Regions from separate parts of the Blastococcus sp. KM273129 genome, predicted to be linked through region 3. Evidence: riboswitches for the same ligand, from Rfam matches in the RefSeq annotation. Region 3 holds a riboswitch; each other region holds the start of a gene.

Region 1 (2,948 bases), on a different contig from region 3:
GTGGAGAGGGATGGTGACGGGAAAGACGACCGCTCGGTCGGGGTATCGCCCGCTGCGGGCTTTTCTGGGCGTGGTCATCGCAGTCGGGCTGCTGCTGCTCGGCGGCGGAGCGGCTGTGGCACTCGGTCTGGGTCGGGACGAGGCGCCCGGCGCGGATTCCGTGGACGCCGGCTTCTCGCGAGACATGTCCCGCCATCATCTGCAGGCAGTCGAGATAGCCAACCTGGCGTTCGAACGCACCGAGGATCCAGAGATCCGCCAGATGGCGTTCGACATCTCGGCCACACAGACCAATCAGGCCGGGCGCATGCAGGGCTGGCTGTCGCTCTGGGGGATCCCACCCACTGGTGGTGAGTCGATGGCCTGGATGGCGACCGACGAGCACGCCGGCCACGACGCGGCCATGGGGGCCGGCGGCCCGATGCCAGGCATGGCCACCGAAGAGGAGTTGACGGAGCTGCGGGATTCGTCGGGCACGGCATTCGACCGACGCTTCCTGCAGTTGTTGATTCGTCATCACCAGGGTGGTCTGGAGATGGCGGAGTCGGCTGCGGATCGCGCCGAGGAGCAGGCGGTGCGCAGTCTCGCGGGCACGATCGCCAAGACGCAGGCTGCCGAGACCGTCACGATGACGAAGATGCTGAGCGCCCGCGAAGGCGAGCCCTGACCCGAACCCTGAGGCGGGGCCAGGCTCTGCACTCCCTGGTGGGATCGGCGGAGAGCACTTCCTCGGATCGATCTTGGACGATCAGGAGCCTGCTGAAGATGGGTCCTTCCGGCCGCAGCCCCTTCCTATCCTCGGCCTCGCGACAGGCGTCCTGCTGGGCCCTCCTGTTTCGCCGAACCTCGCGCTGCCTGCAGATCGCCCCGCTCGGTCGTGGGCCGACGGTGCCTTTGCTGGTCACCCCGGCCGCCGTTACCTGACCGTGACAAACTATTCGCTGTCGTAGTAGCGTCTCGCCCGGTCCGACCGAGCCCACGCCCCTCGACCGAGGGGCCTCGGCCGGATCCCGCCGAACTGTCGTCGATGACCGTCACGACGGACCGGGGACCCACCATTCCCTCGGGGTGAATCCTGCGCACTGCCCGGTGCCAGGTAGGGCGCCTTCCCGCCCGAACCCGTCAGCTAACTCGGTAGGCGGCGCGAAGGAAACGGAGCTCGTCGCGTTGGCGACCCTGCATGCACAACCTGTCCGCGACGACCTCTCGCCACGTGAGCGACCTGAACCCCTCCGCCGGCGACGCCCTCTTGGCAGGACCATCGCGGGCTCCACGCTGGCTGCCCTGACTAGCGTCGCAATCAGCATTTCGATGACTCCAGCCGTCGCGGCACCGGGTGACGAGGCTGCAGCCGCACGGTCCGACCGTGACGCAGCGGCAGCTGAGGTGCGACGTCTCGAACAGCTGGTCGCCGAGTCGGAGGACGAGCTCTCGCGCTTCACCGTCGAGGCCGAGGCCGCAGCGGACACCTCTCGGCAGGCACAGGAGGAACTCGCCGCCGCACAGGCCGCAGCGTCCGCCGCGGAGGCAGAACTCCAGACCGCCACAGCCGCGGTGGACCAGGCGCGGGCCGGAGTCGCCCGTCTGGGCCGGGAGACCTACATGCGAAGTGATGCCCTGGAGACTGCGGCGGCCTTGCTGGACTCGGCCGGCCCGGCGGAGTTCCTGCAGCGAGCGTCCACCCTCGAGATGCTGACCGACGATCGCGCGGCCGAGCTCACCGAGTTCCGTGCGCTGGAGCGGGAGAAGGCCGAGGCTGGACGTGCTGCACAGACGGCCCTTTCAGAGCGCGACCAGGCGGCGGCCGGAGCGGCTGAGCTCGAGGCCGCCGCGCAGGCGCGGCTGGTTGAAGCCAAGGACGCCTACGACAGCGTCACCTCCGAGCGAGCTGCACTGCAGGGCCGGCTGCAGCAGGCCGAGATCGCACTGCTCGAACTCGAGGGCGCCGCTGACGGACGAGCCGCGTGGGCGGACCGGATCAACACGGAGAACGCGCAGAGAGACGCACAGGCTGCCGCTACAGCGGCGGCGGCTGCCAGTGGTCGCGCAGTGGCTCCCACCACCGGTCGCGTGACCTCCTGCTACGGCTCTCGCTGGGGAACCATGCACTACGGGGTCGACATCGCCGCGCCCATCGGCACGCCGATCTATGCGCCCGAGGCGGGGCGGGTCCTCCAGGCCGGTCCGGCCAGCGGCTTCGGGCTAGCCGTATACGTCCAGCATCCCGACGGCTCGATCACTGTCTACGGGCACATCAACGACTACTTCGTCCAGGCCGGCCAACAGGTTTCGATCGGCCAGCAGATCGCCGAGGTCGGCAACACCGGCCAGTCAACTGGCCCTCACCTGCACTTCGAGGTGCGTACCGGTGGGCTCAACGCCAACCGAGGCAACCCGATCCCCTGGTTGGCGGCGCGCGGGGTCTCTCTCGGCGGAGGATGCTGAGCGATCGGCAATCTCGTCACGGTAGGCATCTCAGGGGCGGAGGGGGCTCATGGGCATACCCGTCCATGAGCCCCCGCTTCTGTGCGGCCGGATCTTTCGCCGGTCCGCTGGCAGCAGCCCCGGGTTGCCTGGAGCGGGCCGGATGCGCGTCGCTGCGTCAGCCCGGAGGCGGGGCGACGGTCGAGCCCGGGACGGTGCCCGGCTGGTTACCTGGTCGCCGCGTGGGCCGCCAGAAGTGGCCCGCCAGCACTACGACTGACAGGACGGCGCTGACGGTCAGCAGCGGCGGGATCAGATGCGTCCACGAATCAATGCTCGCCACGGAGGTGCCAACGCCGACGTACAGCACCGACCACGGCACGAGCCCGACTGCGGTCCCCAACAGGTAGGGGCCGAGCCGGACGCCGCTCAAGCCGGCCGCGTAGCTGACGAAGACGAACGGGGCCACTGGCATGGCCCGCGCAACGAGTACCGAGACGAAGCCTCGTTGGCTCACTGCCCGG
Region 2 (2,948 bases), on a different contig from region 3:
GCTGGGGCACGTGGGCCTGGCGCTGGACCAGCGGACGATGCTCGCCGCCGACGCCCGGGCCGGCGCGGTGGTGGTGCGGACGCTGCCGGGCGACCAGGTGCTCGGCGTGGGCCGCCCGGTCCTGGGCCAGCGACCGCCCGTCGCCGTGCCGGAGCCGTCCGGTGGCGCGCTGCGGACCGAGTGCGGCAACACCGTCTACCCACCCAGCTACGACGGCGGCCGGGCCTGGGGCGGCTACCCGAACGGCCTGATCCCGCCCAGCGCGATGTGCCCGCTGGGCGTCGGCGGGCACACGCTGCGGTGCGACGCGGCCGCGGCCTACCGGGCCATGGCGGCGGCCTACGCCGCGGACTTCGGGCGCCCGCTGTGCATCACCGACTCCTACCGCACCTACGCCGGCCAGGTGAAGCTCTACGGGGAGAAGCCGGCGCTGGCGGCGATCCCGGGTACGAGCAACCACGGCTGGGGGCTCGCGGTGGACCTGTGCGGCGGCATCCAGTCCTTCGGGACGCCGCAGTACGCCTGGATGGTGGCCAACGCCGGCCGCTTCGGCTTCCTCCACCCGACCTGGGCCGATCCCGGCAACGGGCGCGAGGAGCCGTGGCACTGGGAGTACGCGGGCAGCTGACCCCGCCCGGCGCCGTGGCCGGAAATGTCGGTGCCTCCTCCTAGCGTGCGCAGCGACTCACGGAGGAGAGAACGCCATGCTCATCGACTGCGACACCTGCACCGCCCGCGGGACCGGCTGCGCCGACTGCGTGGTGACCGTGCTGCTCGGGGCCCCACCGGGGTGGCAGGGGGTCGACCCGGTCGTCGTCCCGATGGCCGGGCGCGCCCGCGGCGGCCCGGCCCCGGCCGCGGAAGACGTCGTCGTCCCACCGCCGGGTGTGGTGGTGGAGTTCGACGAGGTGGAGCGGCGGGCCGTCCGGGCGCTCGCCGAGGGCGGGCTGGTGCCCCCGCTGCGGCACCCGGACGGCGCCGGCGGTCACGGCGGCGGCCGGTCCGATGGCCGGCGCACGGGCTGAGCTCCGGCCTGCGCCGACCGCCTCCCTCACACAGCGTCAGGGGGCTCCGCGGCGAGGCGTGCCCCTGACCTGGGGACTCTCGTCCCACAGGTTTCTCCGACCACCATTTGTCACGGCCGCATCACGGTCGTTAGGGTTCTCGCCGTCCGGCCGGGTGGTCGTCATCCGTCGATGGATGGCCTCGACCGGACACCGCCTAATCACCGCCGGGCGCGCACCACTGGCGCCCACGGTGTACCGGGGACCCACCGCACTCCTGGGGTGAGTTCTCCCGCAGCCGGTCCGCCGGTGCGCGGGGGATAGGGCCAGTCTTCCCAGCCCGAACCCGTCAGCTAACTCGGTCGGCGGTCGCAGAGGAAGAAACGGAGAGCCGCCGCTCGTGGCGACCCCTCACGCACTGCTGACGCACGCCCCCGAACAGCTCCGGACCGCCGGCCGGTGCACCCCCCGCACCCGTCGCCTCGGCCCGGTGCGCACGGGCTTCCTGGTCACCGCCGTCGCCGCCGTGACCGTCACCGCCCTCCCGGGCACGGCATCGGCCGTCCCCGGTGCCGACGACGTCGCCGCACAGGTGGCCGAGGCCAGCCACGAGCTCGAGGTGGTCTCCGAGCAGCTCAACGAGGCGCGCGTCGTCCTCGCCCGCCACCAGGACGAGGCGGAGGCGGCCGGCGAGGCCGCTGCCGAGGCGGAGGCCCGGATCGGCTCCCTCGACGGGCACATCCGCAGACTGGCCCGCAGCGCCTACACCGGCAGCGGCATGACGCAGCTCGACGCCCTGCTGACCAGCGACTCGGCCGAGGACCTCGTCGACCAGCTCGGCACCCTCGACGCCATCGCCGGGCACACCAACGCGGTGCTCGGCGAGGTGTCGCAGGCCGCCGAGGACGCGGAGCGGTCCCGCGACGCCGCAGCGGAGGCCGCCGCCGACGCCGAGCGCACGGTGGCGCGGATCGCCGCCCAGCAGGAGGAGCTCGAGGCGAAGATCGCCGACTACCAGCGCCGCTACGAGGCGCTCACCGCGCCGCAGCAGGAGCAGGTGGCCCGGGCGCACGGCGGCGCCGCGCTGCCCGCGCCGAGCGCCGTCACCGCGCCGAGCTCGGCCGCCCAGGTCGCGGTGAACACCGCGCTCGCCCAGATCGGCGACCCGTACGTCTGGGGCGCCGGTGGGCCGAACGCCTTCGACTGCTCGGGCCTGACCTCCTACGCCTACGCCGCGGCGGGTGTGACGCTGCCGCACTCCAGCCGGTCGCAGAGCCAGATGGGCACGCCCGTCTCGCGCAGCCAGCTGCAGCCGGGTGACCTGGTGTTCTTCTACAGCCCGGTCAGCCACGTCGGCATGTACATCGGCAACGGCCAGATGGTGCACGCGTCGACGTCCGGTCAGCCGGTGAAGGTGGCGAGCCTGGACTCGATGGGGAGCTACAACAGCGCTCGGCGCATCGCCGGGTGACAGCCGCGGGAGCACCGCAGCGAGGCGCGAGCGAGGAGCGGACCGAGGCGCGGAAGCCGGCCCGCGCCATCGTGGGCCGAGCGCCTCGGCGGCCGCGAGGAGGGCCGGTGACCCCACCCGGGGTCACCGGCCCTCCTCGTCCGGCTCACTAGGATCGCCCGGGTGAGCGCTCGCCGGGTCGCCCTGGTGACCGCGGCCCTCCTGGGGATCGCCGTCGTCGTCGTCATCGCCGTGCGGACCCCGTGGACCGTCCTGCCCGAACCCCCGGGCGGGTACACCGAACCGGATCCGACCGCCGGGCTGGAGCCCGACCGGATCGCGCGCGCCGAGGCGTTCGCGGACGCCCTGCGGCCGGCCTCGCTGCTCTCCCTCGTGCTGGGCCTGGCGGTGTCGGCGGTGCTCGGGCTGACCCCGCTGGGCGCCCGCCTCGTGCGCGCCGTGGGTGCGCGGGTCGGCGGCCGGTGGCCGGTGCA
Region 3 (2,948 bases):
TGGGGTTGACGCGGTTCGCGTAGAGCCCCCCGGTGTGCGTCTCGATGTGCAGGTGCGGACCGGTCGACTGACCTCTATTGCCCACCTCGGCGATCTGCTGGCCCGCCGTGACGACCTGACCCGAGGTCACGAAGTACTGGTTGATGTGACCGTAGACGGTGATCGTGCCGTCCGGGTGCTCGATGTAGACCGCGTAGCCGAAGCCGTTCGCCGTGCCGGCGTGCAGGACCACGCCGCCCTCGGGGGCGTAGATCGGCGTCCCGATGGGGGCGGCGATGTCGACGCCGTTGTGGTTGGTCCCGGACCGGTTGCCGTAGCAGGACGTGACACGGCCGGCGACCAGAGAAGCCGTGCCGGCTTGAGCTCTAACCAGCTCCTTGCGCTCTTCCTGCTCCCAGGCGGCGGCGGGATCGGCCACCCCCCGACTGGCGAGCAGCTGCGTCTCGGCCGCGCGGAGCTGCTCCTCCAGAGCCGCCCTCTCCGCGGCGGCGGCGTCGTACGCCTCCTGCGAAACCCCCAGCTGAGCCTGCGCGGCCGCCTCGGCCTCGGCGGCGGCACGCGCTGCCGTCTCCTGCTGCGCGACCGCGGCCTTCGCAGCCCGGTCGGCCTCCTCCTGCCGCTGCTGGACCTCCTCGAACGCCTCCAACCGTTCCGCACGGTCCTCGCCAAGCAGGTCCATGGTCGCGGCCCGCTGCAGCACCTCCTCCGGCCCTGCCGCTTCCAGCAGGACCGCCGCGTCGCCGAGTGGGTCAGCCCCCATGTAGAGCTCCCGACCCACGGCGGCGACGTCCTCCTGCCCCTGCTCGACGGCGGCCTGCGCGGCCGCGAGCTCCGCAGCCGCCGCGTCCGCCGTGGCCCGGGCCGATGCCAGCTCTGCCTGGGCGGCGCGCGAGGCCTCGGCAGCCGCCTCGGCCTCGATGGTCGCCCGCTGCACCTTCTCCTCGGCAGCGGCGAGGAGCTGGTCGATCCGCTCGATCTCCGCGGCGAGCTCACTCCCCGCCGCCACGGCCTGTGGCGGATTGCCGGGGGCGGCGAGTGCCGACTGCGCGGCCGCCGCGACGAGCAAGGCCGCCATCGCTGCGGCGACCGCGCCGCGGCGGGGGGTCCGCCGCGGGGCTCGACTGGCACGGGTGGGTACGGAGGTGCTGGCTGAGTTGACGGTCCGAGCCCCGCGTCGGGCGGAGCTGCCCTCGGATGCGACGGTGGTCGGGGCATGACAATGGTGCAGGGGCGCCAAGGCGGCGTCGCTCCGTTCTTCCTGGCCGCCTACCGGGTTAGCTGACGGGTTCGGGCGGGAAGGCGCCCTACCGGGTGCGCGCAGGCGCACCCGGATTCACCCCAGGGGGATCGGTGGGTCCCCGGTCCGTCCGGCTGGGAAGCGGACGGTTCGGCGGGGCCGGTCGAGGTCCTCGCTCTGAGGACGGGGCTCGGCCGGACCGGAGAGGACGGTAGTACGAAGACGCTTAGTTGTCACGGTCGGGTAACGGATCGCCTCAGTGATGACTGGCAGAAGGGTGCGGGGCTGGTGCCGGCCGGCACGTGCCCATGCGCGGAGGAGCCATGCCGCGCACCCCGAGAGGATCGCTGTGCGCGTGCGCCCCGCCACCTCCGACGGTCAGGAGACCCCGCCGTAGGAGTGCAGCCCGGTCGAGACCAGGTTCACGAAGAGCAGGTTGAACACCAGACTGGCGAAGGCGACGAGGTTGACCCACGCCGCGGGCCGGCCACGCCACCCGGCGGTGGTACGAGCGTGGAGATAGGCGGCGTACAGGGCCCACGAGATGAACGCCCACGTCTCCTTGGGATCCCAGCCCCAGAACCGTCCCCAGGCACTCTCCGCCCAGATCGCCCCGGCGACCACCGCGAAGGTCCAGACCGGGAAGCCGAAGACCGCCGTGCGGTGGGCGACGCGGTCCAGCGCCTCCACCGTGGGCATCCGGCCCCACAGGCCGACGGGCAGCTCCTCACCTGCGTTCCGCGACCGTTCCCGGTGCGCCGCCACCAGGAGCAGAACGCTGGCCACGGCACTGACGATGAAGATGCCGAAGGAGAGGATCGCCGCCGACACGTGCACAGCGAGCCAGTCGGAGCGCAGCGCGGCGATCAGCGGCCCCGACTCGGCATAGAGGTACAGCCCGATCAGGACCAGGCCGAACACCACGGGACCGAGCACGAACAGCCCCAGCCCCCGCAGCACGGGAGCACGGAGCCCGAACACGAGGAAGGCGACGACGCCGGCCAAGAGGGCCGCCGTGCCGAACTTGTACATGTTCCCCCACGGCACACGGCCGGTAGCCAGGCTGCGCGCCACCAGCACGTCGGCATGGGCAAGAGCGCCGACGGCGGTCACGGCCATCCCGACCGGTCCACAGCGACGGCTCGGCGACTCGCCGTCGGCGGCCTGCGGCTCCGTTGGCTGCTCCGTACCTGCACCGGCGGAGACGAGCGCGGTCCTGCGAGGCGACGGTCGCCGCCCGAAGGCGGGGTCCGCCGCGAAGGCGAGCGCCGCGACGGCGTAGACAACGATCGAGACGGTGAACAGGGTGTCGGACAGCGTGGAGAGCTGCTCTGACGTTATGGGGAGCCTTCCTGACTCGTCGAACCCGGCACTCGGGGCAACCGGGTGGGAGAGGGAATGTGGAACGCCGCTGCCTTACGGCGATGCCGGGTCAGGCGTGCAAGGAGCGGGGTGTGAACCTCCGTCGGCATGTGCACCGTCTGCAGCGGCATCTGCCCACTTCGGCGCCGAACTCGGTGACCATGTCCTCGTCCGACTGGGCGCCACGCCCGTCGGTCATCCGCAGCGGCGGCGCCGGGCGTCTGTACCCTCTCCTAAACTTCGTCGTAGCAGGAGCGAAGCCCCGGCATGAAGGCGTGCGGGCCCCGGTTCATGCCCGTCACGTCCGACTGGCCTGACCGACACACCGAGGAGAAGCGCACCGGTGAGC

Evidence for each region. A riboswitch is a leader RNA that binds a small molecule or an ion and turns the genes downstream of it on or off. The one in region 3 is predicted to bind cyclic di-AMP.
Region 1: another riboswitch for cyclic di-AMP. It lies ahead of E9565_RS13515 (M23 family metallopeptidase); the one in region 3 lies ahead of E9565_RS12140 (M23 family metallopeptidase).
Region 2: another riboswitch for cyclic di-AMP. It lies ahead of E9565_RS02170 (C40 family peptidase); the one in region 3 lies ahead of E9565_RS12140 (M23 family metallopeptidase).

Annotation. Positions count from the first base shown of each region.
Region 1 is NZ_SSXB01000045.1:19,609-22,556, reverse strand. Features, by position in the region: gene E9565_RS13520 (DUF305 domain-containing protein) at 11-667, shown strand; cyclic di-AMP (ydaO/yuaA leader) riboswitch at 1,002-1,155, shown strand; gene E9565_RS13515 (M23 family metallopeptidase) at 1,387-2,445, shown strand; gene E9565_RS13510 (TVP38/TMEM64 family protein) at 2,603-2,948, opposite strand, start outside.
Region 2 is NZ_SSXB01000004.1:20,417-23,364, forward strand. Features, by position in the region: gene E9565_RS02160 (M15 family metallopeptidase) at 1-628, shown strand, start outside; gene E9565_RS02165 (hypothetical protein) at 705-1,025, shown strand; cyclic di-AMP (ydaO/yuaA leader) riboswitch at 1,240-1,388, shown strand; gene E9565_RS02170 (C40 family peptidase) at 1,495-2,475, shown strand; gene E9565_RS02175 (M48 family metallopeptidase) at 2,638-2,948, shown strand, end outside.
Region 3 is NZ_SSXB01000037.1:18,871-21,818, forward strand. Features, by position in the region: gene E9565_RS12140 (M23 family metallopeptidase) at 1-1,075, opposite strand, end outside; cyclic di-AMP (ydaO/yuaA leader) riboswitch at 1,250-1,403, opposite strand; gene ccsB (c-type cytochrome biogenesis protein CcsB) at 1,616-2,356, opposite strand; gene E9565_RS12150 (thioredoxin domain-containing protein) at 2,943-2,948, shown strand, end outside.